3 regions of the Bacillus sp. LH1 genome follow, and region 1 is predicted to be linked to each of the others. Evidence: predicted binding sites of a transcription regulator. Region 1 holds the regulator's gene; each other region holds the start of a gene.
What was found. The regulator LexA, encoded in region 1, represses DNA repair genes until DNA is damaged. The targets are predictions, from matches to a motif close to CGAACATATGTTCG.

Region 1 (10,381 bases):
AGATTCTGAAAATCGAGCAAATAAATCAAAAAACAAATATTCACGACCAAAATAAGCTTTCGCAATATCCTCTTGAATTAAATACAATTCATACGTTTTCATTTTTCCACTCCCAATCTGGACAACCTTTTCTCTTCATTATATATAAGAAAATTTGCAATGATTGTCTGACTGCGGAGAGATAAAAAACTTTTTCTGTCGAAAAAACTCATTTACATAGAAAAACCTCTCCATGCCGGAGAGATTTTTCTGAAATCATTAAAGCATTTCTTTTACTTTACGAACAACGTTCTCTACAGTAAATCCATACTCTTCCATAATCTTCTCACCAGGAGCAGAAGCACCGAATGTATCGATACCTAACACATCTCCTTCAAGACCTACGTAACGGTGCCATCCGAATGTAGCACCCATTTCGATTGCGAAACGTTTTGTTACTGCTTTTGGTAATACAGATTCTTTGTACTCTGCAGTTTGAGCTTCGAAGCGATCCATAGATGGCATGCTGACAACAGCTGCGTCAACGCCGTCTACTGCTAATGCTTTTTGAGCTTCAACAGCTAGGCTTACTTCAGATCCAGTTGCAAGTAAGATTACGTCAGCCGTTTCTTTCTTGCTTGCAGAAACTACATATGCACCTTTTGCTACTTTTTCATACGTATCATCTTTTGCACCTTCTAATGTTGGAAGGTCTTGACGAGTTAATACTAAAGCAGTTGGTTTGTTTGTAGATTCTAAAGCTAGTCTCCAAGCTGCAACAGATTCGTTACCATCAGCAGGACGGATAACAGAAACGTTTGGCATTGCACGAAGCGCTGCTAATTGCTCGATTGGTTCATGTGTTGGACCATCTTCACCAACAGCGATACTGTCATGTGTGAATACATACGTTACTGGCAATTGCATTAATGCTGCAAGGCGAATTGCTGGACGTAAGTAATCAGAGAATACGAAGAACGTACCACCGTAAGTTTTTAAACCACCATGTAGTGCAATACCGTTCATTGCTGCACCCATTGCGAACTCACGTACACCGTACCAAATGTTTTTACCGCTGTAATCATCTCTTGTAAAGTCTTTTTCGTTATTCATGTATGTTTTGTTAGAACCAGCAAGGTCAGCAGATCCACCGAAGAATGATGGTACAGACTCTGCAATTGCATTAATTACAGCACCAGAAGAATTACGAGTTGCTGCTTTTGATCCTAATTCATAAGTTGGTAAGTTTTGCTCCCAACCTTCTGGAAGTTGACCGTTCATTGCTGCTTGGAATTCGTTTGCTAATTCTGGGTATGCTTGTGCATATTCACCTAGCATCGTGTTCCACTCAGCTTGCGCAGTTTCACCAACATCTTGTACTGTTTTACGGAAGTTGTCATATACTTCTTCTGCTACGTGGAAGTCTTGCTCAGCAGTCCAAGCATATGCTTCTTTCGTTAATTTTGTTTCTTCTACACCAAGTGGAGAACCATGTGAAGCTGATTTTCCTGATTTGTTTGGAGAACCGAAACCAATTGTCGTTCTTACTTCAATTAGCGTTGGGCGTTTTTCGTCAGCTTTCGCTTCTTCAATTGCTTTCGCGATTGCTTCAATATCGTTTCCATCCTCAACACGGATTACTTGCCATCCGTATGCTTTGTAACGATCTTCTACACTTTCAGAGAATGAACGATTTAAATCGCCATCTAATGAAATATCGTTTGAATCGTAAAGCACAACAAGACGACCTAATTGTAAATGAGCAGCTAATGAAGATGCTTCAGCAGAAACGCCCTCCATTAAATCTCCATCACCACAAATAGCGTATGTATAATGATCTACTACATTATACGCATCACGGTTATATTTAGCAGCTAAATGTCTTTCAGCCATTGCCATACCTACAGCAGTTGCAATACCTTGTCCAAGTGGACCAGTCGTTGCATCTACACCAGCTGTATGACCGTACTCAGGATGTCCTGGAGTTTTGCTTCCCCATTGACGGAAGTTCTTTAAGTCATCCATTGTTACATCATAACCAGATAGGTGAAGTAGGCTGTATAATAACATTGAACCATGACCTGCAGATAATACGAAACGATCACGGTTAAACCACGTTGGGTTATTTGGATTGTGTTTCATAAATTGAGTCCATAATGTATAAGCCATTGGTGCTGCACCCATTGGCATTCCTGGGTGACCAGAGTTTGCTTTTTCAATCGCATCGATGGATAATGTGCGAATCGTGTTGATAGAAAGTTGTTCGATTGAATGTGACATGCTATTCTTCCCTTCGCTTATATTAGTAAACGTTTTATACATTTATATGATAGCTTCCCACGCAAGATTATACAACATGTATCGACAAATATGTTGATATTTTTTTGATTTTTTATAAAAAAATCAATGTTTCCGGGAATGTATGGGCATTCAATATGACATACTTTTTCATTATTTTTATTTTAAAAAGAAAGGGAATTATCTGTATATTTATACAAATTTCTTCTATACTTACTTTTTTAAATACGTTTTTAAAAACATAAAAAAGCATCTAACTTCGATGCTTTTCAAATAAGTTAAACAATCCGTTTCCGAATCGAGCTTGAAATCAAATCAATTATAATTACCATTAAAATAATACCTAATAAAATAATACCAACACGAGACCAATTCCGTGAACTCAGCGCAAAAATTAAAGGTGTACCAATCCCTCCTGCTCCGATAACTCCTAAAATCGCAGCGGATCGTACATTAATTTCAAATCTGTATAACGTATACGATAGAAAATCTGGTAACACTTGCGGTAACACCGCATACCAAAGTATTTGAAAACGATTTGCTCCTGTTGCTAGTAACGCTTCCGTCGGTCCTTTATCTATGTTTTCAATTCCTTCTGAATATAGTTTTCCTAACATTCCAATAGAATGCAATCCTAAGGCTAATACTCCTGCAAAAGAGCCTGGACCAACAGCTTTTATAAATAAAAGAGCCATAACTAATTCAGGAAATGTACGAACAAAACTAAGTACAAATTTCCCAAATCCTGAAGTTAATTTTCCACTACTCATATTCGTTGCCGCCCAAAAAGCAAACGGAACAGATAAAAATGCAGAAATAAATGTACCTAATATCGCAATTGCCAACGTATCAATTAATCCATGTAATAAATCTTCACCATCTGGCAAAGATACATACGACCAGTCTGGAGTCAATATCCCTGTCATAATTGCTTTTGTAATTTCTCCCGCCGTTTCCTTTATTCCCTCTAGCGGTACTCCTGAAAAAGCCCATATATAAACAAATGTAAGTGCTATAAAAATAAACGAGCGATACACACTCGGTTTCTTCGGTTTTGGTACGATTATCGTCGTTTTACTCATTATAATTTCTCCCGCAACAATGTACTTACATAATCAATTACCAATACAACAACAAGAGTATAGATGATAATAGATGCAGTTTGTTGATATTGTAAAAACCCAAGTGTACGATCATAATATAGTCCAATACCACCTGCTCCTACTAAACCTAGGACAGCCGCTGCCCGTACATTCACCTCAAATGTATATAGTACATAGGAAACAAAGTGTGCTTTTACTTGTGGAATGACTCCATAAACAATCCATTGCACCTTATTAGCCCCTACAGCTGTCATCGCTTCTAGTGGGCCAGGGTCAATTGATTCAATTGATTCATACAACAATTTCGCCACGAGCCCAATTGAGAAAAAAGTAAGAGCTAAAATACCCGGAAGTGGTCCTATTCCAAAAATAGCTACGAAAATTGCCGCTAATAATAAATCTGGTATCGTTCGAATAAAATTTAAAATCAATCGAGCTGGACTGTATAAAAATGTACTAGTAAACACATTACTTGCCGCAAACAGTGCAAGTGGAATAGCTAAAATCGCTCCTAAAGTCGTCCCAATAATCGCCATACGTATTGTATCTAACATTGCTGTTGTAATAACTTGAAAATAACTCCAATCTGGCGGCACCATTTCTTTTAACAAATCCATTATATTAGGAAAACCAACTACTAGCTTTGAAAATGATGCGTCGACCTGTATACTACTTCCCCACAACAGTAAAATGAATAGAATAAACGTTAACATATGTTTTAACTTACTCGGCGGCTTCGGTATCGACTTCGAATATATCGTCACATCATTCATTTAGCTGCCACCTCTAACAATTCACTTTTCTGTGCTACGTCACCATAAATTTCAGCAAACTTTTCATCCGTTGCTGCTTCTACTAAACCATCAAAAACAATTTCGCCTGCATGTAATCCAATAATACGCGTCGCATATTGCCTAGCTAAAGCAATAGAATGTAAGTTTACAATTGTTGTAATTCCAAAATCTTCATTAATTTTCTTTAAATCATCTAATACTTGCTTTGTTGTTAGCGGATCTAACGACGCAACAGGTTCATCTGCCAATATGATTTTTGCTTCTTGCGCCAATGCTCTAGCTATCGATACACGTTGTTGTTGTCCTCCTGATAATTCATCAGCACGTGCATATGCTTTTTCTAAAATATTCACTCTTTTTAACGCTTGAAATGCGAGCTCCACATCCTCTTTCGGAAACAAACCTAACGTTGTACGCAATGTCGAATGATATCCAACACGGCCAGCTAATACATTCTTCAATACTGTTGATCGCTTTACAAGGTTAAAACTTTGAAAGATCATACCAATATCCCGGCGCATACGTCGTAAATCTTTTCCTTTTGCAGCAGTAATAGACTCACATTCAATCATGATTTCGCCTTCTGTAATCTCATGAAGACGATTTACCGATTTTAGAAGTGTAGACTTTCCAGCTCCGGACAGCCCTACCATTATAACAAACTCACCTTTTTGAATTTTCAAGTTTATATTATTCAATCCTTTTGTACCATTTGGATACACTTTGGAGACATTTCGAAATTCTATCACACATCTTACCTACCTTCTATGTATTCAAAACGGCAAACTAACTGAAAACATTCCCTTTCAGCTAGCTGCCATTTCCATATGTATTATTGCGTTTTTACTTTCTTCCCATATTCACGAACGATGTCAAATTTACTATCATCAGATTTAACATATCCTTCATGTGAATATACTTCTTTAATGATTTTGTGACCTTCCTCATTTTTTCCAATTTCAATGAAAGCATCCTGTAATTTCTTGCTCCACTCTTCATCTAAATCAGAACGTACCGAAATCGTATCGTTTGGAATTTTCTCCGTAAATTTCACTATTTTCGTTTGCTCGAATATATTCGGATAATCTTTTTTTACAATATTACGAGCATCTTGGAATACAACAGCTGCATCTACGTCACCATTTAAAAGAGCAATAAGCGACTGATCGTGACCTTTTAATGTAACAGGTTTCACATCTTTTAACGGATCAATTCCCTCTTTTAATAGAACAGCTGCAGGCCATACATACCCTGCTGATGATGTTACGTCTTGATAACCAATCTTTTTACCTTTTAAATCTTTTACACTATTTATATTAGAGTCTTTTTTAACAACAAACTCAGATTTATAATAATCTACTAAATCTTTTGTAGGAGCTCCTGTTTCATCCTCTACTCCAAAACGTTGTGCTTGTAAAATTACATTTGCAGCCTTCTTTTCATGTGCTAATACGTACGCTGTTGGCGGTAAAAATCCTACATCTACTTGTTTAGATGCCATCGCTTCTACAATTGTATTGTAGTTCGTTGAAATACTAACTTTTACTGGAATATTTAACTTATCACTTAATAGCTTCTCAAGCGGTTTTGCCTTCGCCTCTAACGTATCTGCATTTTGAGAAGGAACAAATTGAACATTTAAAGTCTTCGGTACATACCCTTTTTTCGTATCTTCATTTTTACTTGCACTTGATTCCTTCGTTCCACAGCCACTTAATAATCCCGCTGCTAGTACAACTGTTGTGCTCATTGCAAAAACTTTTTTCAACATATTAATGCCTCCATTTTTCATTGTTATAAAATAACCTTTCATAAACATGAAGAAATATATCACATATTTTTACAAATAATTGATTATTTACAGAATCTTTACACATTCTATACACTCACATTAAAATTCTCTTCACATATTTGATATGATGAATTGGAAGATAACAATAGAAAAGGTGAGTCATATTGGAACAAAATCAAACTGTAACTTTAAACATCTTATTAACAAGCGATATACATGGCACTGTTTATCCTATTCACTACCAAGATAACTCCCCAGCAGAACTTGGTTTAGCTAAAATTTCTACTCTTATAAAAAAAGAACGTTCCCAAAATACAAACGTTCTTTTAATTGATAATGGCGACTTTATTCAAGGAACACCATTTACTTATCATTATGTTACATACGAAAAAAACAAAAAAAACCCAATGTCCTTATTAGCAAATTACTTACAGTATGACGCTGCAATTATCGGCAATCATGAGTTTAATTACGGGATGGGTATATTAAATAACGCTGTGACTACTGCGAACTTCCCGTACCTATCAGCAAACATTTTAGATAAAAACATAAAGAAACCTTATTTCGGAAAACCTTATATAATCAAACAGATTGAATCCAATATAAAAATTGCTATTTTAGGGGTGACAACGCACTACATTACCAATTGGGAACAACCCCATCACATTAGAGACTTACAATTTGAAGATGCATTAGAAACAACGAAAAAGTGGGTTTCTTACATTCGCAAACATGAGAAACCAGATTTACTAGTCGTAGCGTATCACGGGGGAGTTGAACGAGATTTACAAACCGGGGTACCGACTGAAGTTTTAACAGGAGAAAACCAAGGATATGCAATGTGCCATGAAATTGACGACATAGATATTTTATTAACAGGCCACCAACACCGGGAAATTGCTCACACAATGGCTAACGGTGTAACAATTTTACAGACCGGATGTAATGGAAACTCAGTTGGAAAAGTAAAAATAACATTCGAAAAAACAAAACATAAATGGGTTAAAAAAGAGAGTTCTTCTGAATTATTATCTGTACAAGGAGTTGAGGCTGACCAAGATGTACTTTCATTGGTAGCCGATTACGAAGAGAAAACACAAAAGTGGCTTGATCAACCTATTGGAATCATTCAGGGGGATATGCAAATTTCAGATGCTATGCAAACTCGTTTGCATGATCATCCTTTTATCGAATTCATAAATAAAATACAGATGGATATAGCTAATGTATCAATTTCTTGTACAAGTTTGTTCCATAATACATCTCCAGGTTTCCCGGAACATGTAACAATGCGTGACATCGTTTCTAATTATATTTATCCAAACACATTAAAAGTAATTAGAATAACTGGAGCGGATATAAAAAATGCTCTTGAACTCTCTGCTTCTTATTTCACATTAAAAACAGATGGATCCATCACCGTAAGTCCTACCTACATAGAACCAAAGCCACAACATTATAATTATGATATGTGGGAAGGGATTTCATACGTATTAAACATTTCAAAACCAATTGGTGAAAGAGTAGAATCTTTACAGCATAACAGTGCTCCTCTTAATATGAATGAAGAATATGACGTTGTAATGAATAATTATCGTGCAAGTGGCGGGGGAAATTTCTTTATGTTTCAAAACAAACCGGTAGTAAAAGATATACCCACAGATATGTCTGAACTTATCGCTAATTATATATTGGAACATAAAACGATAGAAGCAACAGTTAATAACAACTGGAAAGTTATTAAATAACGATTTTTACATATAAAAAAGATGGGCTTCGCCCATCTTTTAATTTAATTTTGCATTATCTTGCTTTTTTAAAGCTTTTAATTTCGTCGGTGTAACATCTGTACCTTCTTCGTTAACAACTTTAATACCTTTAAGTTCGTTTAACATATTTTGACGAAATCCTTTTAAATATTGTTCACGTAGCGATTGACGCTCACGTTGCTCTTCTTCAGTTAAACCTTCAGCTTTTGCTTTTTTCGCTAAGAAGTTAATGCGTTCAACGAGTTCGTGATTAATCATCTCGAATCCCCCTTCTAATCAAAACTGATTATTATCATACAATAGTTACTCTTCTTTATCAAGCAATTGCTTCGTATACTCTACATATCTACGATGTACAGTCGCCTTTGAAACATTATGACCAAATCCACGTAATGTTGCTGCAATTTCTTCAAACGTGAGTTCACTTTTTCGCAAACGTACAATTTCCTCAATTGGCACTTCTTTTTTCTCTCTTCCTACACTTAAATGACGATTTTTTAAATTTTTTTCTGGACGATAACCTTTTTCTACTGCACGTTGCATACCTCGTTTAATTTTCAAATTATGAATCTTTCTTTGATATTCTTCAACAATACCAATAATATCTAATACCATTGAATCAGAATCCGACAATTGTAATTCACCATTATGTGTATGCGTATATACTTTTATGCCTTCTTTATGTAAACAATGCATTAACGCGATCTTCGCATTTCCTCTACCAAGACGCGTTTCATCTTGTATAAGTAACACATCAATTTGTTCGTCTCGAATTGTATCCAACACCTCTAATATACCGTCACGTTCAATTGTATATCCACTAGCCTGCTCTTCAATCACCTTAGTAACATTCATTTGATAGCGCTCAGCTAAATGCAATAATTCATCTTTTTGACGTAATAATGATGTTTCTTGCGCTTCTTTCGTTGTACTCACACGTGCATAAATAATTGCATTCATTTTGAACCCCTCTTTCTCCCTATTATTTCCCTATAGTGTAACATAAATCCGCCATTTGTTCGAACTTATGTTTGTAGAATGTTTTTTCACATGTTATACTTATTAATAAGAAAAATGAAAGAAAACGAGGTGTTAGAAAACATGGAAAAGTTAACGAAACGCCAGCAAGACATTCTCGACTTTATTAAGCTAAAAGTACAAGAAAAAGGATATCCACCTTCCGTACGTGAAATTGGTCAAGCAGTCGGCCTCGCTTCTAGTTCTACAGTGCACGGACATTTATCACGATTAGAAGAAAAAGGATACATTCGACGCGATCCAACAAAACCACGTGCCATTGAAATTTTAGGTGAAGACCGAATGGATACGGAAACACAATCTGTTATTCAAGTTCCAATTGTCGGAAAAGTCACTGCTGGGTTACCAATTACAGCGGTCGAAAGCGTAGAAGAACATTTCCCACTTCCAGCTAGTATTGTTGCTGGAGCAGACCAAGTGTTCATGTTACGTATTTCTGGAGATAGTATGATTGAAGCTGGTATTTTCGATGGAGATTTAGTTGTTGTTCGCCAACAGCAGTCTGCATATAATGGTGAAATTGTAGTCGCTTTAACAGAGGATAACGAAGCAACAGTTAAACGTTTCTATAAAGAAAAAGACCATTTCCGTCTACAACCAGAAAACTCTTCATTAGAACCTATCATTTTAAAACAAGTGTCAGTTATCGGGAAAGTAATTGGCGTATATCGTGATTTACATTAAAAATAACAAAAAGAAGATAATTACCGTATATAAATAAGGTAATTATCTTCTTTTTGTATTTTGATAGATTTCCATGCATTCTATTTCTTATTAACGAGTTTCAATCGTCACATCTCCCGCAGCCGTTTTACCGCTAATCTTTTTACTGCCATTTCCAATTGTTACATTTTTATTTTCTTCATTAAAAATTGTTACATCTCCAGCAGCACTTTGCCCAGTAATTACCGCATCTTGTGGTTTTTCCGATAAAGTAATATCTATATCTCCCGCAGTTGAACTGGCTTCTAGATTATACTTAGAATCATGATCTTGAATATTTATTTCCCCACTTGTTGTTTTTGCGGTCACTTTCCCTAATACCTTCTTAAAGTTCACCTCACCAGCTTTTGTCGATCCCTCCACATTCTTAGCCGTTACTTGTTTCAACTCTACTTCTCCAGCAAGTGTTCTAACACTTACGCTATCACTTTTCACATCACTCATTTCGATTTGTCCAGCAGATGAATTTACTTTTACATCTTGGTAAGAGCGTTCGGGCACAAGGAGAGTCAATTTAGACGTTTGAAACCTAAAATCGTAAAAAGAAAAATCAAATGAAGCACCTTTTTCTCTTTCCCCAATAATTTTTAATGTGTCACCATCTTCTGCGATACGAATCTCTTGTTTACGTACATCTCCCGATTGCTTTACATAAAAAGAAGAGTCAGGAGATTTTTGGACAATAATATCCCCGGCATCTAACTTAACTTCTATATTTTTTAATGTTTCGTTTTTAATTACATTTTCTTTATCGCCTTTTTCAGCAGTTTGTACTGCTTTTTCATATGTTTGGGAAATTCCTATTACTCCAATAATGATACAAGCGATAGCGATTAAAAATAGTTTTTTCATCATTTACTCTCCTTTTATCATTTTGAAGTTCCA
Region 2 (10,381 bases), 2.4 Mb from region 1:
TTTAGGATATGGCGATGGAATATTCGGTTTTGGGGATAATGTAACACGTGAGCAAGTTGCAGCTTTAATTTACCGTGTGTTTGATATGGAAGAACAAGATGAATATGAAAACCCATATGGAGATATTGATGAAAATTCAACAAGCTTTATCGAGGAGATATTGGCTTTAACGGAAATGGGAATTTTCCAGGGAGACGAGAATGGAAACTTTAGACCGAAGGCGACGTTAACGCGTGCGGAAATGGCACAAGTTCTTACGAATGCTTTTGACTTACAGGCAAAGGGATCTCATAACTTTAATGATGTTTCAACAAATTCATGGGCAACGAATGCAATTAGTGCAGTACAAACAAATGGTATTACAATGGGAATCGGAGAAGGTAAATTCGGTCCGTCTATGAAGGTAACGAGAGAACAATACGCACAGTTTTTACATAGAGCAATATTGCATGATATGGAACAAGGGCAGTAATAAAGTTTAACTAGTCAAAGTGAAATTTAAAAATAATACAAAAAGGTCGTTGTTGTATAACAGCGGCCTTTTTTGTATGAAATAAAGCGCGAAAGAATGGCGTTTTGAAAAAAAAATGAAATGAATTTTCAAAAAAAACTTCCTTTTCTGAAGATTTGTTATATAATATAAAACATGAAATCAAATCTGTTATAAAACAGTTTAAGAAGGGGATGCTAATATGTCGACGCAAACTTCACGGGTTACACTCGTTGGAGAAATGTTACCAGCGTACAACGAAATATTGACACCTGAGGTGCTTAGTTTTTTGAAGGAACTACATGAGAATTTTAATGAGCGCCGCATAGAACTTTTACAAAAACGTGTAGAAAAACAAAAGAGAATTGATGCAGGGGAGTTTCCGAAGTTTCTAGAAGAAACAAAACACATACGTGAAGCGGATTGGACAATTGCCAAGCTGCCAAAAGACTTAGAGGATCGCCGCGTAGAGATTACTGGACCGGTAGATAGAAAGATGGTCATTAACGCTTTAAATTCAGGAGCGCATCTTTTTATGGCGGATTTTGAAGATTCGAATGCACCAACTTGGGAAAACGCAGTTGAAGGGCAAATCAATTTACGAGATGCAGTAAAGGGAACGATTTCACATGAAAATGATAAAGGGAAAGAATATAGATTAAATGAGAAAACAGCTGTACTCATTGTACGTCCAAGAGGATGGCATTTAGAGGAAAAGCATATGCAAGTTGATGGGAAAAATATGTCGGGTAGTTTAGTAGATTTCGGCTTGTATTTTTTCCATAATGCGAAAGCTCTTTTAGCAAAAGGGAGCGGCCCATACTTTTACTTACCGAAAATGGAAAGTTATTTAGAAGCGAGATTATGGAATGATGTATTCGTATTTGCTCAAAAATATATCGGCATTCCAAACGGAACGATTAAAGCAACTGTGTTACTGGAAACGATTCACGCTTCGTTTGAAATGGATGAAATTTTATATGAGCTAAAAGATCATTCTGCTGGCTTAAATTGCGGAAGATGGGATTATATTTTTAGCTTTTTAAAGAGTTTCCGTAATCATAATAAATTCTTACTACCAGATAGAGCACAAGTCACGATGACAGCGCCATTTATGCGTTCGTATTCTTTGAAAGTAATTCAAACATGTCACCGCCGTAATGCACCAGCAATTGGAGGAATGGCGGCACAAATTCCGATTAAAAATAATCCAGAAGCAAATGAAGCAGCTTTTGAAAAAGTGCGTGCTGATAAGGAACGCGAAGCTTTAGACGGTCATGACGGGACTTGGGTTGCCCACCCTGGACTTGTACCGGTTGCAATGGAAGTGTTTAATCACATTATGAAAACACCAAATCAAATTTTTAGAAAACGTGAAGAAATATGTGTAACAGAAAACGATTTACTAGAGGTACCGGTGGGAACGATTACAGAAGAGGGCCTTCGCATGAATATTAGCGTAGGTATTCAATATATTGCATCTTGGTTAAGCGGACGGGGAGCAGCACCCATTTATAACTTAATGGAAGATGCGGCAACAGCTGAAATTTCAAGAGCACAAGTATGGCAATGGATTCGTCATGAAGGTGGAAAACTAAATGATGGTCGTAATATTACGCTTGAATTAATGGAAGAGCTAAAAGAAGAAGAATTAGCAAAAATAGAAAGAGAGATTGGTAAGGAAGCCTTTAAGAAAGGGAGATTCCAAGAGGCGACAACGTTGTTTACAGATCTCGTTCGAAATGATGAATTCGTACCATTTTTAACATTACCGGGTTATGAAATTTTATAAAAAATGAAAAGGGGATGGAACAAATGAAAAACGAAAGAATCGAGAAGTTACAAGAAAGCTGGGAATTAGATGAGCGTTGGAAAGGGATCACACGTCCATATTCGGCAGAAGATGTAATTCGCCTGCGCGGGTCAATTGATATTGAACATACGTTAGCGCGTCGCGGTGCTGAGAAGCTTTGGACATCGCTTCATACAGAAGACTATATTAACGCACTTGGCGCATTAACAGGAAACCAAGCGATGCAACAAGTAAAAGCTGGGTTAAAAGCGATTTACTTAAGTGGTTGGCAAGTAGCAGCTGATGCAAACCTTTCTGGACATATGTATCCAGACCAAAGTTTATATCCAGCGAACAGCGTACCTGCTGTAGTAAAACGAATTAATCAAACGCTTCAACGTGCGGATCAAATTCAGCATATGGAAGGAAGCGATGATACAGACTATTTCGTACCGATTGTAGCAGATGCAGAAGCTGGATTTGGTGGTCAATTAAATGTATTCGAACTGATGAAAGGTATGATTGAAGCAGGTGCATCAGGTGTGCATTTTGAAGATCAATTATCTTCAGAGAAAAAATGTGGCCATTTAGGTGGAAAAGTACTACTACCAACGCAAACAGCAGTACGCAATTTAATTTCTGCACGCCTTGCAGCAGATGTAATGGGAGTGCCGACAATTATCGTTGCAAGAACAGATGCGGATGCAGCTGATTTAATTACGAGCGATATCGATCCTGTTGATAAAGCATTTATTACAGGAGAAAGAACACCAGAAGGGTTTTACCGTACGAATGCAGGTCTTGATCAAGCAATTGCGCGCGGTTTAGCGTATGCACCGTACGCAGACCTCGTTTGGTGTGAAACGTCAGAACCAAATTTAGAAGATGCAAAACGATTTGCGGACGCAATTCATAAGGAGCATCCAGGGAAGCTACTTGCATATAACTGCTCACCTTCATTCAACTGGAAACAAAAACTAGATGAAAAAACAATTGCAAGCTTCCAAAAGGAAATCGCATCTTACGGTTACAAGTTCCAATTCGTAACACTTGCTGGATTCCATTCATTAAATTACGGTATGTTTGAACTAGCACGTGGCTATAAAGAGCGCGGCATGGCAGCATACTCTGAACTACAACAAGCAGAATTCGCAGCTGAAAAACATGGCTACTCTGCAACACGTCATCAACGCGAAGTAGGAACAGGTTACTTTGATGAAGTAGCACAAGTGATTACAGGCGGAACTTCATCAACGACAGCGTTAAAAGGATCTACGGAAGAAGCACAGTTTACGAAATAAAAGGAAGGGCACCTTTTTGAAGGGTGCCCCTTGTTATTTTCTAAACGATTCGAAAAGAGAGATTGAGTTGTCGGCAAAAAACGATACTTCCTTTTCTTTATTACTAAATCAACTCCACTCAGCCCTATGATTACGAATAAACTTCATATCTTTCTCATAATGCTCTAGATGTCCTTCATCAATCATTCTTTGGAAATTCAAGTCGCCTTCTTGCGCTTTTCGTTTCATATATGTACATAATCCTTCTAATCGAAGCAACACCATTCCTAAGTAATCTTCATCCATATTTTTATCATAGGACTGAACGAACAAATTCATTCTCTCTTTAATGCGATCTGCATGTTGCGATGAGTCATAATGAACAGCTTCACCGGATTCTGTATAATACACTCTACTTAAAGGCACACAAGTATAAAGTGTATAAGCGATATCCCATAGTCTTGGACCAGGAGCAGCAACATCGAAATCAATAATCCCTACTGGCTTCTCATTATTAAAAATAATGTTATATATGGCAAAATCATTGTGACATAAAACCTCAATGTTATTTGGCGTGTGATCCATCGGTTTCCAATCATCTAATAACAGAAAATCACTTACAGCATCATGGTAAAGGCGGAGCATCTTTGCTATTTCTTTTAATACATTATTAGATCGCATATATTCTTTTAAAGGATAATTGCCAGCTTCTCCTTCAATAAAGGATAAAATCTCTCTATCCTTTTCATCTACACCTAAAAACTTTGGAGCATAATGAAATCCTTTGTTTTCTAAATGTTGCAATAACTTATGAATCTTTTCATTGCCTGGCTTTAACTCTCGCCGAACAGTATTTTCAGAACGATATACGCTTGAGACGTTTCCCCCTGTTAGCCTTTCTTCTTTAGCGTAGTTTGACATGTGAAAATTCCCCCTGTGATTAAAAAATCCAATTCCAAATAGTAAATAGACCAACAACGGCAGAAAAGAGAAGGGAAGCAAGCAATGCTAGACAGCAAAAAGGAACTAGCTTATCTTGCCATGTTTCTTTATACTCATAAATTAACTCCTCTGCTACTTTCTTCTGCACTGAAGATAAAGGTTGATCTTTATACAAACCTTTTATATGGTTAGAATCGCCTTTAAACTTTAAAGCACGTGCAATATGATGAGGACTATTTCCCATTGATTTTTCAAATAATAAACATGATTCATGCATAATGTCTGTTTTATCCCGCTATTTGTGGGCAGTAAGACCCCCACCTCAAAATTTAGCGAAAGCGAAGAAGTTAGGTGAGGGATCAACTGCCCGTAAAAGCCCGATTGGTGAGGGCTGATAATCAGTGGGGAATGAACAAAACCCCCACTGATTAAAGTTTCACTTTATGCTCCTCTAGATACCAGTAACGTCCAGCCATTTCTGGATATTGTAATGTATAATAAATATCTCCGAGTTGTTTTCGAAGATGTAATTCATTTGGGTATGTAAAGATGAGGCCATGCAATCTATCCCTTGCTTTTCCAAGATTATTATTTTCAATATCCTCTTCAATTCTTTTTAATGTTTTTCTAGGAATTTTATTGGTCATAAACTCCTCCTTATTTAGAATAGAGATAATTATATTTTATAAGAAATACTAAAAATTAGAAATTCTATTTTCGAAAAAGATTGTACATTTTATTTTAATGTGCTATGATGATGTCAGTTGAATAGTTAAATTAAGCAATCCATATGTTATCAAGTGCTGGAAACGAACGAGAAAAAGTATGTGAGAACTAGTTTATGTTTCGTATTTGATAATGTGTGGATTCTTTTTTTAGACAGGAAGACTAAAAAATTAAAAATTTGTATTTTCTTAGGAGGAAATAATCATGGCAGTAACAGGACAAGTAAAATGGTTTAACAACGAAAAAGGCTTCGGTTTCATCGAAGTTCCAGGCGAAAACGACGTATTCGTACACTTCTCTGCAATCGAAACTGAAGGTTTCAAATCTCTAGAAGAAGGCCAAAAAGTTAGCTTCGAAATCGAAGAAGGTAACCGTGGACCTCAAGCTAAAAACGTAATCAAACTATAATTTTATAGTTGATGATGGAAAAAAGGATGGCTAATGCCATCCTTTTTTTGTTGTGGGGAAAGTTTTTTCAGAGCCTGTTTTTATATCTAAATCTCTTTTTCTATGTTACAACGGGTGAAAAATTATCTGGAATGCGTATTAGTTTCTGTAGAAGAATTAGTTCAGCAAGAGTATTTGCTGCGTATGATAGTAAATAACTATAAATTTGTATTCTCTATTGAAATAGGGGAATCTTTTCCAGATAGACCTTGAGTAACATCTTTTTTGTTAGCATTGTTGTTGGAATTTTGTACGTTTTGAGATGATGTTTCTAACAGTTGTTCTTGTTCCTTACTAGGGGTATTCAGAGCATCTGAGGGGATGCTATTAACCTGCTGGCTTAATAGATTTTCTTTGTCCATAGTATACAGCTCCTTTTTGGAATTCGATAAAAAGCAATGTAATTATAAATAGCTACTTATATATATTGTGTTTTTGAATGACATTATATACAAAACTTATATTACAAAGTTAACTAATTAACGAATTGTTAGTGATGGATAAAGATGTACAAATTTGAAGTGTTTAATAAAAATTAAAAGCGGGTAACAAGTACCAATACTCTTTCTCATGTTTTATATAAGGACCATATTACAAATCAAAAAAGATGTAGAGAACCTTGGGAGAAAATATAGTTGTTTTTTAGGGAGAAGAATAAATAAAATGATACTACAAATGTAAAAAGGCATTCCATAAAGGAAGGCCTTTTATTGTTCTTGTCCTGATTTTTTCTTCTCACGTTTTTTACATTCTGGACATTTTGATTTACGAAACGGTTTAGCAAAGAATAGCAGAATGAAAAATAAACCGAATATAATACTAGCTGAGTTTTTCACGATAATGACGCTACTATTTTTCATTTGAATCGATGGTTGGATCTCTTTTTCCTCCATAGTGGCCCTCCATATATTGGATTTACATTTTAATTATAGCAAAGTTAATTGTTTTCATGATGTGAAAATAGGAAGGGATAATAAATATTTATAGGTAGTATAAATGCTGTTTTTATAACTTTAAAATTAAATCATTACTATATCGTGATTTTTTTATTTAACAAATGTTTGATAAATGATAAAAAATTGTAAAAAAGCGGAACTTGTAAGCTATTTCCTTTTCATAGATGCTAAAATTATATATGCAGCTGCTAATATAAATGGAAAAAAGGAGATAATGGAGTATGGAAAGTAAAGTGGAACGCTATGTCGAAAATTATGTTGTAACGAAAAATACGATGGCCTTACTTCCTGTCGTTCTAAGTGAAAAGAAAATTGTTACGCGAGTCGTTGAAATGAATGATTCTTTTTTCGTATTTCAAAAACCTCTAGATATTATAGAAAGAAGTTGCCGCAAGCATGGCTCTAGTTTCTTAGGCAGAAAAGAAGGAACGAAAGAGTTAACTCATATTACACATAAAGCACCGATTGCGATTAGTCCAGCAGATCAACTTTATTTTTTCCCTACCTATTCTTACTCTAGAAAAGAGTGCGCTTGGTTGTCTCATTTTTATATTGAAAGTAATAAAGAATTAAAAGATGGAAATCTTATTATTAGATTTATAAATGGCTTTGCTGTGAAATTAGAAATATCAAAAACTAGTTTTGAAAATCAACAAAATCGTACAGCAAAATTACGTACTGAATATGAAGATCGTAGGAAAAAACAAGGGAGTCCTTGTTTTAAAGAGGTTGATAAAAAAGAGGAATCAACATTAAGACCCGCTTATGAGAGTGTGTATTTTGTGAAGGAAGGCGAAGTGTGAAAGGATGGGGGAATCCCCATTCTTTTTTGTTTATCCTGTTATTTGTGGGTAGTAAGACCCCCGCCTCAAAATTCAGCGAAAGCAAAGAAGTTAAGCGGGGGATCAACAAAATCCCCACTGATTAAAGTTTCACTTTATCAGTCTTTGTAGGTAAGGCGATATATTAGAAAAACCGAGTTGTAATTGTTATATTTAGAAAATCACCATTGTAATTTCATTTACTGAAAAAATCAAAAAAACAATCTAAATAACAAAACGAATGACACGTCCTGTCGAATATTGATAGATTATCATAGCTAAATAATGAAGGAATTCTTATGAAAGATATGGAAACTTTAATAAATACATCTCCATATGTCGTATCTACCATTTCCTCTTTCATATAAGCAATGATACAGTAGGGATAGTATTTAGAGTAAAGGGGTAAAGTGTAGAATGGATTTTCAGACAATCAAAGAGTATTTTTCACCAGAAAATATGGATCATATTGTTGAGAGTTATAAAGCGTTCGGACCACTTCTTGGTATTGGTTTACCGATGATAGAGGCGTTGATTCCAGCATTACCGCTTATCGTATTTGTACTGGCGAATGCTGTTGCATTTGGCTTTTGGCTCGGTTTTCTTTATTCATGGCTTGGATCAGTAATGGGTGCATTACTTGTCTTTTTCATCATCCGCCATTTTGGTCGCAGTCGTTTCTTTTCGTTTGTAAATAAGCATGAGAGAGTACGAAAAGCAATGGGGTGGATTGAAAGGAAAGGATTCGCACCGATTTTTGTTATATTTTGTTTTCCGTTTACACCGTCAGCGCTCATAAATGTTGTCGCTGGTTTATCCCGAATTAGTGTAAAACAGTTTGGTCTAGCGTTAGCATTCGGAAAACTTGTGATGGTTTTTATTTTAACGTATATCGGTCATGATTTAATGTCATTTATTCATAATCCGGTGAAATCAGTTATTGTAGCGATTGGTATTTTTATTTTATGGTATGTCGGTAAGAAAATCGAAGTAAAGTTAGAACTACATTAAGAATAGTCTTCTTTGTAAAGGAAAGCTTCAGTATTAAAGGATAAGGGGAGAAGCAGATGAAGAAAACTTTGAAAAAAGAAGGCATGGAGTGGATACGAACAATTTTAATTGGTGTATTATTAGCTGTATTTTTTCGAACGTTTTTCTTTTCAACGTATGTTGTAGAGGGGAAGTCAATGATGCCGACATTGCAAGATGGCAATATGCTAGTTGTAAATAAGGTGAGTTATCAAGTTGGGGACTTGAACAGATTTGACGTTGTGGTATTTCATGCGAATAAAAAAGAGGACTATGTAAAGCGGATTATCGGTTTACCTGGAGATCATATTGAATATAAGCAGGATAAGTTATATATAAACGGTCAATTTATTGATGAGCCGTATTTAGAGAAGTATAAGAAAGAGATAAACGGAAGGCAACTAACAGGCGACTTTACATTAGAAGAGTTAACGAAAGAAAAACTGGTGCCACCTGGGTTTATTTTTGTAGTAGGTGATAACCGGCTCGGGAGCTGGGATAGTAGACACTTTGGCTTTGTAAAAGCTGATACAGTCGTCGGTAAAGTTGATTTGCGATATTGGCCAATTCAAGAGGTGCAAACGAATTTTTCAAAAGGTTGATATAATAGATAGAAGTATAGAAAAAGGCAAACAACTCAGTTTGTCTTTTTTCGTGTCCTATAATACAATTATAGTAGCAAACTAACGTTCGTTATGTAAGTGAAAGGTGGGGTTACATGTCACTTCGATTTGTGATTGGTAGAGCGGGAAGTGGAAAAAGTACACTTTGTTTACGCGAAGTGCAAGAAGAGTTAAAACAACGCCCGAGAGGGAAAACAATATTATATCTTGTGCCAGAACAGATGACATTCCAGACGCAGCAGGCGTTAATTGGAAGTGAGGATGTAAGAGGTTCTATTCGGGCACAAGTTTTTAGTTTTTCACGATTAGCGTGGAAGGTACTGCAAGAAGTTGGCGGAGCGAGTCGTCTTCATATTGATGAAGCTGGTGTACATATGTTACTCCGTAAAATTGTAGAGTCTCGTAAAGATGGATTATCGGTGTTCCAAAAAGCAGCGGAGCAAAACGGTTTCTTTGAACATCTTGGTAGTATGATTGCAGAGTTTAAACGTTACAATGTAACGCCATCTAACGTATATGAAATGTGGCAACAATTAGATGCGCATAGTAGCAGTGCCGAACAAAAGTTACTAGCGAATAAAGTGTATGATTTACAGCTGTTATACGATGATTTTGAACGTGCTTTAATTGGAAAATATTTAGATTCAGAAGACTACCTGCAATTGCTAGTGGAAAAGCTTCCGCAGTCTGAATATGTAAATGGTGCGGAAATTTATATAGACGGATTTCATTCATTCTCCCCGCAAGAGTTAGAGATTGTAAGACAGCTTATGATTTGCGGAGCGAGAGTTACGATCACGTTAACGATAGATGAAAAAACGTTAGCGCAGCCAGTAAATGAACTCGATTTATTTTATGAAACGACGTTAACGTATGAAAAAATAAAACAAGTAGCGCGTGAAGAGAAAATAGAAATTGAAAAAACAATTCCACTTATGGAACAGCCGCGTTTTCATTCTCCGGCATTAGCGCATTTAGAAGCGCATTATGAAGCGCGTCCGAATGAAAAATTTAACGGTGAAGCGAGTGTAACGATTAGTACAGCTGCGAATTTACGAGCGGAGGTAGAAGGTGTTGCTCGTGAAATTCGTAAACTTGTTGCCGACGAAAAATATCGTTACCGGGATATTGCAGTGCTTCTTCGTAATGGGGAAAGTTATTACGATGTGATGCGAACGTTATTTACAGATTATAATATCCCGCACTTCATCGATGAAAAGCGCCCGATGTCACATCACCCATTAGTAGAATGTATTCGTTCTGCACTCGAGATTA
Region 3 (10,381 bases), 1.3 Mb from region 1:
CTAATTTATTATCACAACTTAGGAGTGATTATTTTATGTGGGTATTATCATCAAGAGTAACTGTCGCGGTTCCTTCGATACCCGAAATACATGCCCCCGCCGTTCATACAGCAAGTTCCGATGTCGGCATTGAACTTCCAGCAATTTGGCAACAATACCAATCACCAGGTCAAGCTACCCCTTCATTTTGGCATCATGGTGCCCATCCAAGTAGCACTACCTTTTATCATCCTAGCCACGCTCCACTACCTCAGGCTCAAGTCTTTTATCATTTCCCATCAATTTATTTTCAAAATTTTTATGGTACGTTTAACATTTAAAACACATCATTTCATAGCGACTACATTTAAACGAAAAAAGCACTTAAGATTGTAATTTTCACAAATCTTAAGTGCTTTTTAATATTTTTTATAAATTTTTCTTATTGCCCATTATTAGCAGGGGTCTCTCCTGCATTACCGCCAGTCTCTGGTTGTGTGGTCGCTGGTGGAGTTGTATTTCCTTGACCTCCTCCGTTATTTGCTGGAGGTGTCGTATTTCCTTGACCTCCTCCATTATTTGCTGGAGGTGTCGTATTTCCTTGACCTCCTCCATTATTTGCTGGAGGTGTCGTATTTCCTTGACCTCCTCCGTTATTTGCTGGAGGTGTCGTATTTCCTTGACCTCCTCCGTTATTTGCTGGAGGTGTCGTTCCTTGGCCATTTCCATTATTTTGTTCTTCTTGTTTCTTTTGCTCTTCTAGTTTCTTTTGTTCTTCTTGCTTCTTAAGTTCCTCTTGTTTCTTTTGTTCTTCTTGTTTTTTCAGTTCTTCTTGTTTCTTTAATTCTTCTTGCTTTTTCTCTTCTTCAGTTTTTTGCTGTTGATCTTGTTTTGGTTGCTCCGTTGTATCCGGTACGCTAGTATTTGGCGATGAATCACGTTTTTCACCTTTTATACGTAGCTCACTACCTTCTTGAATAACACTACTTGGCATTTTAAAGCGTGATTTATCTGTAGCCATTTCGCTCATCATTTCTTTAAAGATCAACTGTGCAATTTTCGTATTTTTACTACTAATATACTCGTCTTTACCATCTTTCATATACCCAGTCCATACTGCCATCGTATATTGCGGTGTATATCCAGCGAACCAACTATCACGAGTTGCACTTTCTGGAATTTTATATTGAGCTAATTGCTTTGATGAATAGTTTGTCGTACCCGTTTTACCAGCTACATCTAAAGAGCCTACATTTGCCGATGTACCAGTACCTGATGTAACTACAGAACGAAGCATATCAGTAATCATGTATGCTGTAGAATCTGTCATAACTTGTTTTGGTTTTTGTCCAAAACTTTGTGACTTACCGTCTGGATAAACGACTTTCTTAACAAAATGCGGTTTCGTATATTTACCTTCATTACCAAATGCCGCATAAGCACCCGCTATTTCAGTTGGCGATACTTCATTTGTACCAATCGCTGTCGATTCTGTCGGTGCTGTATTAAATGTAATACCTAGTTTCTCAGAGAATTCTTTCGATTTACTAATCCCTACTTCTTTTGCAGTTTTAATTGCAGGAATATTACGCGACATTTTTAATGCTTCACGCATTGTAATTGGACCCATATGACTTCTATCTGCATTTCGTACTTCTTGTCCCGTTGAATACTTAAATGGAGAGTCATCAATTTGATGGTACGTAGCCCATTTTAAATATTCAATTGCAGGAGCGTAGTCGAAAATCGGCTTCATCGTTGAACCAGCTGCACGATCTAATTCAATTGCCATATTATGCCCTTTAAATACAGCTTTATTTTCTCCACGGCCACTACCTATAGCACGAACTTCTCCTGTTTTCGTATCCATAAATGTGAATGCACCTTGGAATTTATCGTTCGGATAATCAATGATATTATTATTTAAAATATTATCTGCAAGTTTCTGTGCTTTCGGATCTAACGTTGTATAAATTTCTAAACCGTCAGAACCGATATTAGCATCTGGTAATTCTTTTTCTACTTCTTTCACAACTGCATCCATAAATGCAGGGTATGGCATTGTTTGTAGTTGAGCTGCAGGCTTAAGCCCCTTTTCTACGTCAACTTTTGATGCTTCTTCCATTTCCTGTTTTGTTATATATCCATGTCGGTTCATTAAACTTAGAACAACATTTCTTCTTTCTGTTGCTTTTTGAACATTTTCTTTTTTCGTTGGATCATAGTTATTCGGTGCTTTCGGTAAACCTGCAAGCATCGCAACTTCTGGTAATGTTAAGTCCTTCAATTCTTTACCATAGTAGTTTTGTGCTGCTGTTGCGATCCCATATGAACGGTTTCCTAAGTTAATTTTATTTAAGTACATCTCTAATATTTCATGTTTTGAATACTGTTGTTCTAGCTTATAAGCTAAATATATTTCTTGCGCCTTACGCTTTGGTGTTTTGTCCATTGATAAGAAGTAGTTTTTTATAACTTGCTGTGTTATCGTACTTCCACCTTGAGAACCATAATCCCCTTTAAGACTTACTAGAACAGCACGGGCAGTACCTTTAAAATCTACTCCGCTATGCTCATAAAAACGTGAATCTTCTGTCGCTAAAAATGCATTTTCTACTAATTTAGGTATTTGCTCATACGTAACATTCGTCCTTTTTTCTTTTCCATATTCATATACCAAATCCCCGTTTTTATCATAAATTTTTGAGGATAACGGATTAACAAGTTTTGCTTTCTCAAGTTTTGGTGCATCCTTAATCATTACGAAAAAGGTAGCAACCCCTGCCACTAAACCAACAATACCAAGTAATAAACAAGTAATTAAAAACTTGCGAAAGAATGATGTTTTACCTTTTGGCTTTTGTGTTTTAGAAGCTGGTTGTTTTTTCTTTTTAACTTGTCGTCGTTCCTCTCGAGAACGATAATTTTCTGACATGTTACTTTCTCCTGCCTTTCAATTCTCCCGTTGATTTACTTAAAAATATTGAGGTCACTTTCTAAAATAAATTTGATTAAGAAAGTATATTGACCTGGAGCATTCAATATTTTCCCAATTCACAGATTATAAATTTTAGAATACTTCTTATACAAACTATTTTCACTTCTATTTTTCCTAATAACGCTGCCCCTTGAAGCATAGAATGTAAAAAGTGAATTTTTAATACCTCGTATAAATAATATACCTTTTTTTCAAATGGTCAATATTTTCTTATTTATAAATCAAAGGTGAAATAAAAATAGCACAACGATATGTACTTCGTGTGAACTTCCTTATAATTACGTATAACAAACATTTAATATATTGCATATAAGTATAATACCTCTTAAATTATAAGGATTTCAACATCACAACCTCAACATCTACAAAAAAGTATTAAAAATAAAAAGTGAGGAGTTGCGTAATGATGAAGCTATCTCCCGTAATTTCAAAAAATATAGTTGCTGTTGGTTATAATCCTTTTTCTATGATTTTGCGAATCCAATTAAAGAATGGTATGTACGATTTCTTTAATGTACCAGAAAGTATTTATACTGGCCTATTACATGCACAATCTAAAAGTTATTATCATAATACTTACATTAAAAATTCTTTCCGCCACACAAAAATCTAAACTTAACACCCACTAAAAAAGAAAGGAGGTTAATCCTCCTTTCTTTTAAAAACATTTTGCAGATGAATTATCTTCGATTCCTCTTATTAATTTCATCATATGCTTGAATTTGTTTTTTCAAACGCCGATCAGCTTTTTTATCATGCACTACAAGAATTGCATGTATAACTCCTGGAACCCAAAATATTAATGTTAATATGAAATTTATGATTGCCTGAATTGGTTTTCCACAAAATAATACAGCAACAGGTGGAAGAAGAATTGCTAATAAATACATCATCCCTTGAAAACTCCTTATTTTGTATTTTATATATCACTTTTCAAAATATACGCAAAAAAACCTACTACCATTTTAATCTTAACCTACCTCTAAAATCAATGTATCTCCTTCTATTTAAATAAGTATTTCAGACTTTTTATTGTTTTCTAGCCTATTTTCTTCCTCTATTGCAGTTACTCCAATTGCAGAAATTAACGTTCCTATCGCTTGTATCCAAATACCAATGAGTGCAATGATTCTCTCATCCTTCTTATCAAAAATACTATCTTCATTTTCTCTCTCATCTTTCAATACATTTGAAACACCTTGATACGCTTGTAATCCAGCCCCTAAACTTTGCATGGAGTTACCCAGTATAATAATTTTCTGTAATACATTTATATCCAACAAAGCTGCTTCTACTCCTAAAAAAGCACCGATTGATTGTAAACTGTTCCCTGTAATGATAAGATAATCATTTTCTTTCAAATGTTCATTTATATTAAAATATGTTCCTATTACATTTGATATATTGCCTAATGCTAATAACTCAATTCCTATTTGATCAAGTAATTTACTTTGATTCTCTAAGTCTATATTTTGATTTTCTCTTTTTTCTTCCCCATCATCATAATTGCTCGCAATGATTTGTAATATATATCCGAGGGCTTGTAATGAGCTTCCTACAATAACAAGATCCGATTCAACTTTCTCTTCTCCAATAAATCCTCTTGTCGTTCCAATAGCAGCTGTAAGGTTCCCTCCCACTTGAAACCATGCCCCTGTCACTTTTAAACTGCTTGGATTCATTTTTATCACCTATTTAAATATTTTCTAAAGCTTTCAAAACAAACAAATCTCACCCTTAATCTTTTATTTTATTTTTTAGATGTAATTTTGTGAATGATATAATGTGCTACTAATATAAAAGCACCTTAAAGGTGCTTTTTATATGCATGCTGGGCATGTCAATGAATCTCCATTTTTATCTATTGTTATATTCAATATATATTCAATTGCTTTATGTGACCAAGTTTCAGGTGTAGGCGATTCATTTATATATTGTGGCGCACATGACTTCAGCATTGGAGTACTAATACTCCCTCCAGGATCTAAAGCAAGTACAGCCATGCCATGGGGTAATTCCAGGGCCATAGATTTAGTGATACCTTCAATAGCAAATTTCGAGGCACAATATGGCGCAAGCTCAGCCTCACCTTCTCTCCCCCAACTAGAACTCATATTAATGATAATTCCTTCTTTCCTAGCTACCATCGCTGGAACAAATGCTCTTATTACATTTACTACACCATTCACGTTTACATTCATTACATTTTCGAATTCTTGAGCCGTAATTTTCCAAAGTTGTGCATTTTGATTTACAATCGATGCATTATTTATTATCATATCGGGAGCTGTATGTGTATTAAGTATATAATTTGCCCAATTGTTAACTTGCTGAGAATCTGAAACATCAATTACTTGGAAATCATGTATTTTACTGTACTGTTTTTTTAGTTCTTCAATTTTATCTTTTGAACGTCCACAACCATATATGTTCCACCCTAATTCATGAAATCGATCAACCATCGCACGCCCTAACCCTTGTGTCACGCCTGTAATAATTACAGATTTACTAATTTCTTTTCGCTTCATTTCTCTCATCCTCCTTCCCTATATCTTACTCTCTTCATTTTTATTCAGCGATTTACTATAGTATTAACTCAACTCATACTTTAGTAATGGTTTTGATATTGTATACATAAACAAAAAAAGTAACCATCATGGTTACTTTTTGCTATATATCTAAAAATTCATTGTTTATTTCATTATTGTTTTTATATTTCAACTTCTCTTTTCCACATTTCTCACACTGGTAAATATAAACTACACCTAATGTACCTTTTTTAAAATCCTCATTATCCTGCATCTTAATAAAAATATATTTATGTTTACAATGCGATTCACCCAAATAATTTTTAAACCACTTTTTCAACACAACACATTCCACCTTTATGATAGAACCTTTATTTAGCTGCTTTATTACATACTTTTATTTAAATGTTCAATCTCATCTTGCAACTTTTTAAATTGCTCAAAATGCATGGTAATAGATTGGCTACTACCATAATCAACATTTTGTTTCACTAATATAACACCCGTATCATGAAAAAGCGCTTCAAGTTCTTTCCTAATAGACACTTTCGCAATATGAGCTGTTTTAATTGCAGATAAAATTGCAATTTCATTAAACTTTAATTTTATTTCATTTGGACAAAATGCGTCTTCAACTAATATAACTTCATTACTATAAATTAGTGCAACAAGATTACTTGATTTGGCATCTGTTAAATCAACTTTTTTCATAATATCTTTCATTACATTTTGCCTCCTTTATTTTCATATATATCAATTATACAAATTTTTAAAAAAATTACTCAACTTTATTATATTAATTTTAACACACTTTTATTGAAATCCATGCTCCAAACGTTTTACTATTCCACAATTTTTATTATATGAACCATCTGGACTATAACTCCATATAGTAATGTTAACAACTTTTTATAAAGCAGGTGAAAATTATGCCATCAGTTGTAGGAAATTTAGTTGTACAAAATAGTAATGGATCATTTAACTTAGGTGATTTCTACAACGTTTCTCCGAAAGAAAATACGAAAGCTTATAATGGTTCCGGCGCATCAAACGTTGGTTTTGTTGTTAATACTTTTAGCGGTGTTAGCGCGACCAATACATTTGATTCTGACCTTGCAGATCAAAACCAAGTGGGTACAGCCTAATCTTATGTTCAACTTTTTGTATAGAAAATTTTAATTTGTCTATACTATAATCAGGCTGTTTGACAGCTCTTATCGATTTTGGAGTACCCTATCTTTTTCTCCCTTTCCCTGGGGCTCAGCAGCTAGCACAAAGCTAGCTGCTTTTTCTTATATTATTTGTCTCATAAATCAGAAATAAAAAAAGCTGCCATTTAAATATTCAGCTTCTTTTACATTATTTCAATAATATCCATAGCGTTAAATACGTAAGTTTTATAAAAGGCGTCTGTACAAATTACAATTTGTTTTACCGGATTGATATGTACAACAGTCATGTAGCTTGTTAATATGTAACCATCTTCAAAATATGTTACCAATATTTCTTTCTCAGACAGTAATGACGTTAATAATTTATCAGAAATCCTCTCTTTTGCTTCATTTGTTAAAAGCGGTTTTTGTACTTTTAATTTCTCTCCAATAATCTTTCTCATATTTAAAAGTTGTTCGGACATTACTGTAAACGGAACCCACTCTCTTTCTTCTTTTTGTATCTTTACATCGTTCATTTTTTATCTCCTTGATCATTTATACATTTATTTATTCATGCTATCCCTTAGTTATTTTTAATACTTACTAAACTCGAATTTACTTCTAAACTATAATTAGGTTACCTCTCAAAAGAACATTCGTTCTTATTATACACGAACTTACGTTCCTTTGAGAAGAGCTATACTTATTATTTCTTAACAAAAAACATAATTTTATTTATCTCCATATTTTTTCCTTTATCAAATAAACTTTTCATTTCTTATATAAAATGCATATAAAAACTAAAAGGCGACCTCACACAAAGTGAAATCGCCTTTTTCTAAAAAATATTCAAAGCTTATTTTTCTATCCTAACTAATGTTCTTTCTGGAATACATAATTCATCTATATTAAAATGATTTATTTTTAAGTTCAATTCCCCTACTCGTTCCTTATCTTCATCACCAACCCAACAACTAAATAATTCGAAATAGTCTCCATCTTCCAAATAACTTTCCATAATCTTGCATAAAGTTAAAAGTTTTTCTTTCGCTTCTTTTTTTCCTTTACATTTTGCCACTCGACAAGTTCAATTCCCCAATTAGTTGAAACCTCATATGTGTAATTTGTTTGGAATTGATAATCTTGTACAATTTCAAGCATACTTTCATCTGAAAAACACGGTCCAAAAACAATTACATCATTAGAATCTGGATCCGTTAACGGAATTTCTACATTACAGCCTATGTAACTTGCTAAACTCATTTTATACTCCTCCAATATTCGTATAAAAAATACTTCATAGTATATTTATTTACTCAAATATAAAATCCCTGCCTAAACGAAAAAGTTTTAAATTTTTATCGTTTATTAACCATCTATAACTGAAAACATATACTATGATGAACGAACTCACAAAGCATAAGAAAAGAGAGCATTTACAACACTCTCTTTTCTTACATACTCTATGGAACTTTACAAAACTGAATCAGTGATTTTTATTATTATATTTTATTACATATACTTAGGTTGTACTATTATATGTAACTCTCTCTCTGTATCCGCTTTTTTCGGATGACGAAAATAATTAAGTTCGTACTTTAACACTTTATACTCAACCATCCCAATTTTAATCCCTTTCGTTTCTTTTAATATAACTAATAAATCACTTATATTTTCATCATATGACTCAAAAATTTTCGCTCCGCCCTCTCCTTGAAAGATTACTTTCATATATTCTCCCCACCTTAATTTATTGATGTGGTAAATGATGCGTTTAAAACGATTCATTCTTTATCCTAAAATTTTCACAACAAAAAGAACATCCTTTCCAATCGAATGCTCAGCTTTTTACTAATTATCCATGTTAAATATTTATTCAAAAACATTATATGTATTATTTTTTAAATTATGTTCGATATTCATTATTAAAGAGTAAATATATGTAATAAACTTGCATAATGAAAACCGTAGAATATCCACTTTCGTTGAAATAATTATAAACCATAATTTCCCATTGTAATTCTTAATATTTAAATGTAATATTGTATTGTCTTACTATCTATTTATAACTCACACACTAATTAGAAAAGGGAACTCTATATGAGTTCCCTTTTCTAATTATGATTACAGTCATTATTTCTTTTCTAGAAATTTAAATGTATCTTTAAATTCTTTATTATTCACTTTAATATCAGCATCTTTCAATAAATCATTGACTACTTGTTGTTTCCATTTACCTGTCGTATCTTGTAGTCTTTGTTGTTCTATATCTTTACGAATTTTATCCTTTACTTCATCAAATGGCTTCAATTCTTTTTTATCCGTCACTTTAATAATATGGTAACCGTAAGTTGTTTTAACCGGATCACTTACTTGGCCTGCATCTAATTTATACGCAGCTTCCTCAAATTCTTTCACTGTTTGCCCAGGAGCAAAACCAGATATTTCCCCGCCCTGTTCCTTTGAACCAGTATCCTCTGAATACTGTTTTGCTAAGGCAGCAAAATCTTCACCATTATTTACTTTCTCCTTTATTTCTTTAGCCGTTTTTTCATCTTTCACTAAAATGTGACTTACTTTCATTTCTGGTTTATAGTTATTTTTCACATCTTTATCTGTAACTGTTGCTTTAATCGCTTTCTCAAATGCAATTTCTGGCTTCATTTTTTCTTTTAATTCATCTTCGTTTTTCAATCCAAGTTGTTCTAAAGTCGATTTAAAGTTCTCACCCATTTTATCTTTTGCTTCTTCTACTTTCTTTTTTGCTTCCTCATCTGAAACTTTATATTTATCTAACAATGCCTTACTTAACATCATTTGATATAAAGTACTTTCTCCATATTGTTGTCGTAATTCTTTACTTAATTCTTTCTCTGTAACATTCCCTACTTTTGATGTTACTACGTTGTCTGAGGAACCACATGCAGATAATGCTAGCATCACGCATGAAATAATTGTTCCAATAAATATTTTTTTCTTTTTCAATTCAAATACCTCACTTTTATCATTATGCAAATTAACTATACACAGTCATTGTGAAAACAGTGTGTTTTCTACATGTAATTCATTTCATATGAGTAGACTATGTATCATGTATTTTCATTTTTAAACGTAAAGAGTCTTCTTACTATTATGTATAGTAAGAAGACTCTTTACATACTCCTTAAAAACAATACTGCCGCTATAGTTACTTAATAATTACATGTTTTTCAGGTATCCAACTATTCTGCCCGATATCTACCGCATTTCCCACTCTACCCCACACTCGAAAAGATGTCGATCCATCTATATTCCCTTTATAATTCATACATTCAGGCTCTTCATAATAATTTACTCCGTAACCGACAGGATATTTCGAAGTTGCATAAAACCATTTCACATTAAAATGTTTTAAATATGCCCACTGCTTATCGTTCTCTAAACAAATCATATCTTGCTCACCGCCTCCCCAATAACCTGTTAAGATTAAATATGGAATTTTCTAAGTGAGTGCACCTGTAAATTGAGGGGTCATGGGAGTTTCATATAAATTTATTCCGTATCCATCAGGATATTTCGAAACTGCAATACCAATGCCATTCGGTTGCTGTGTATACACTATGTTAGATTGATTTGCTTTGTTGGAATCTATAAACCAAGAAAGTGACTTATTTCCTACTAATCGATTCAGATCACATTTCCCAATCCCAGGAACATTCCCTGAATCCGTATATTGCCACATA

Region 2: addB (helicase-exonuclease AddAB subunit AddB) is a predicted target of LexA. The motif match lies at 9,163-9,176, and genes of this name have one in related genera.
Region 3: ACX9TM_RS11895 (YolD-like family protein) is a predicted target of LexA. The motif match lies at 7,332-7,345, and genes of this name have one in related genera.

Annotation. Positions count from the first base shown of each region.
Region 1 is NZ_CM175007.1:3,588,020-3,598,400, forward strand. It holds gene sirA (sporulation inhibitor of replication protein SirA) at 1-102, opposite strand, end outside; gene tkt (transketolase) at 259-2,259, opposite strand; gene phnE (phosphonate ABC transporter, permease protein PhnE) at 2,556-3,359, opposite strand; gene phnE (phosphonate ABC transporter, permease protein PhnE) at 3,359-4,153, opposite strand; gene phnC (phosphonate ABC transporter ATP-binding protein) at 4,150-4,923, opposite strand; gene ACX9TM_RS18550 (phosphate/phosphite/phosphonate ABC transporter substrate-binding protein) at 5,007-5,945, opposite strand; gene ACX9TM_RS18555 (bifunctional metallophosphatase/5'-nucleotidase) at 6,131-7,714, shown strand; gene ACX9TM_RS18560 (DUF896 domain-containing protein) at 7,754-7,993, opposite strand; gene ACX9TM_RS18565 (YneB family resolvase-like protein) at 8,039-8,695, opposite strand; gene lexA (transcriptional repressor LexA) at 8,837-9,457, shown strand; gene ACX9TM_RS18575 (DUF4097 family beta strand repeat-containing protein) at 9,548-10,351, opposite strand; gene ACX9TM_RS18580 (DUF1700 domain-containing protein) at 10,352-10,381, opposite strand, start outside.
Region 2 is NZ_CM175007.1:1,153,993-1,164,373, forward strand. It holds gene ACX9TM_RS06050 (S-layer homology domain-containing protein) at 1-472, shown strand, start outside; gene aceB (malate synthase A) at 693-2,282, shown strand; gene aceA (isocitrate lyase) at 2,306-3,583, shown strand; gene ACX9TM_RS06065 (phosphotransferase) at 3,692-4,483, opposite strand; partial or broken gene ACX9TM_RS06070 (DUF6584 family protein) at 4,503-4,793, opposite strand; partial or broken gene ACX9TM_RS06075 (DUF6584 family protein) at 4,948-5,151, opposite strand; gene cspA (RNA chaperone/antiterminator CspA) at 5,435-5,638, shown strand; gene ACX9TM_RS06085 (hypothetical protein) at 5,836-6,039, opposite strand; gene ACX9TM_RS06090 (hypothetical protein) at 6,385-6,570, opposite strand; gene ACX9TM_RS06095 (competence protein ComK) at 6,855-7,436, shown strand; gene ACX9TM_RS06100 (TVP38/TMEM64 family protein) at 7,872-8,465, shown strand; gene lepB (signal peptidase I) at 8,522-9,085, shown strand; gene addB (helicase-exonuclease AddAB subunit AddB) at 9,202-10,381, shown strand, end outside.
Region 3 is NZ_CM175007.1:2,259,247-2,269,627, reverse strand. It holds gene ACX9TM_RS11940 (hypothetical protein) at 36-320, shown strand; gene ACX9TM_RS11935 (PBP1A family penicillin-binding protein) at 422-2,914, opposite strand; gene ACX9TM_RS11930 (KTSC domain-containing protein) at 3,381-3,590, shown strand; gene ACX9TM_RS11925 (YqaE/Pmp3 family membrane protein) at 3,658-3,870, opposite strand; gene ACX9TM_RS11920 (DUF6944 family repetitive protein) at 3,985-4,659, opposite strand; gene ACX9TM_RS11915 (SDR family oxidoreductase) at 4,798-5,505, opposite strand; gene ACX9TM_RS11910 (hypothetical protein) at 5,648-5,848, opposite strand; gene ACX9TM_RS11905 (hypothetical protein) at 5,893-6,228, opposite strand; gene gerPF (spore germination protein GerPF) at 6,435-6,650, shown strand; gene ACX9TM_RS11895 (YolD-like family protein) at 6,860-7,195, opposite strand; gene ACX9TM_RS11890 (KH domain-containing protein) at 7,692-7,922, opposite strand; gene ACX9TM_RS11885 (hypothetical protein) at 8,172-8,390, opposite strand; gene ACX9TM_RS11880 (peptidylprolyl isomerase PrsA) at 8,793-9,644, opposite strand; partial or broken gene ACX9TM_RS11875 (glycoside hydrolase family 25 protein) at 9,847-10,381, opposite strand, start outside.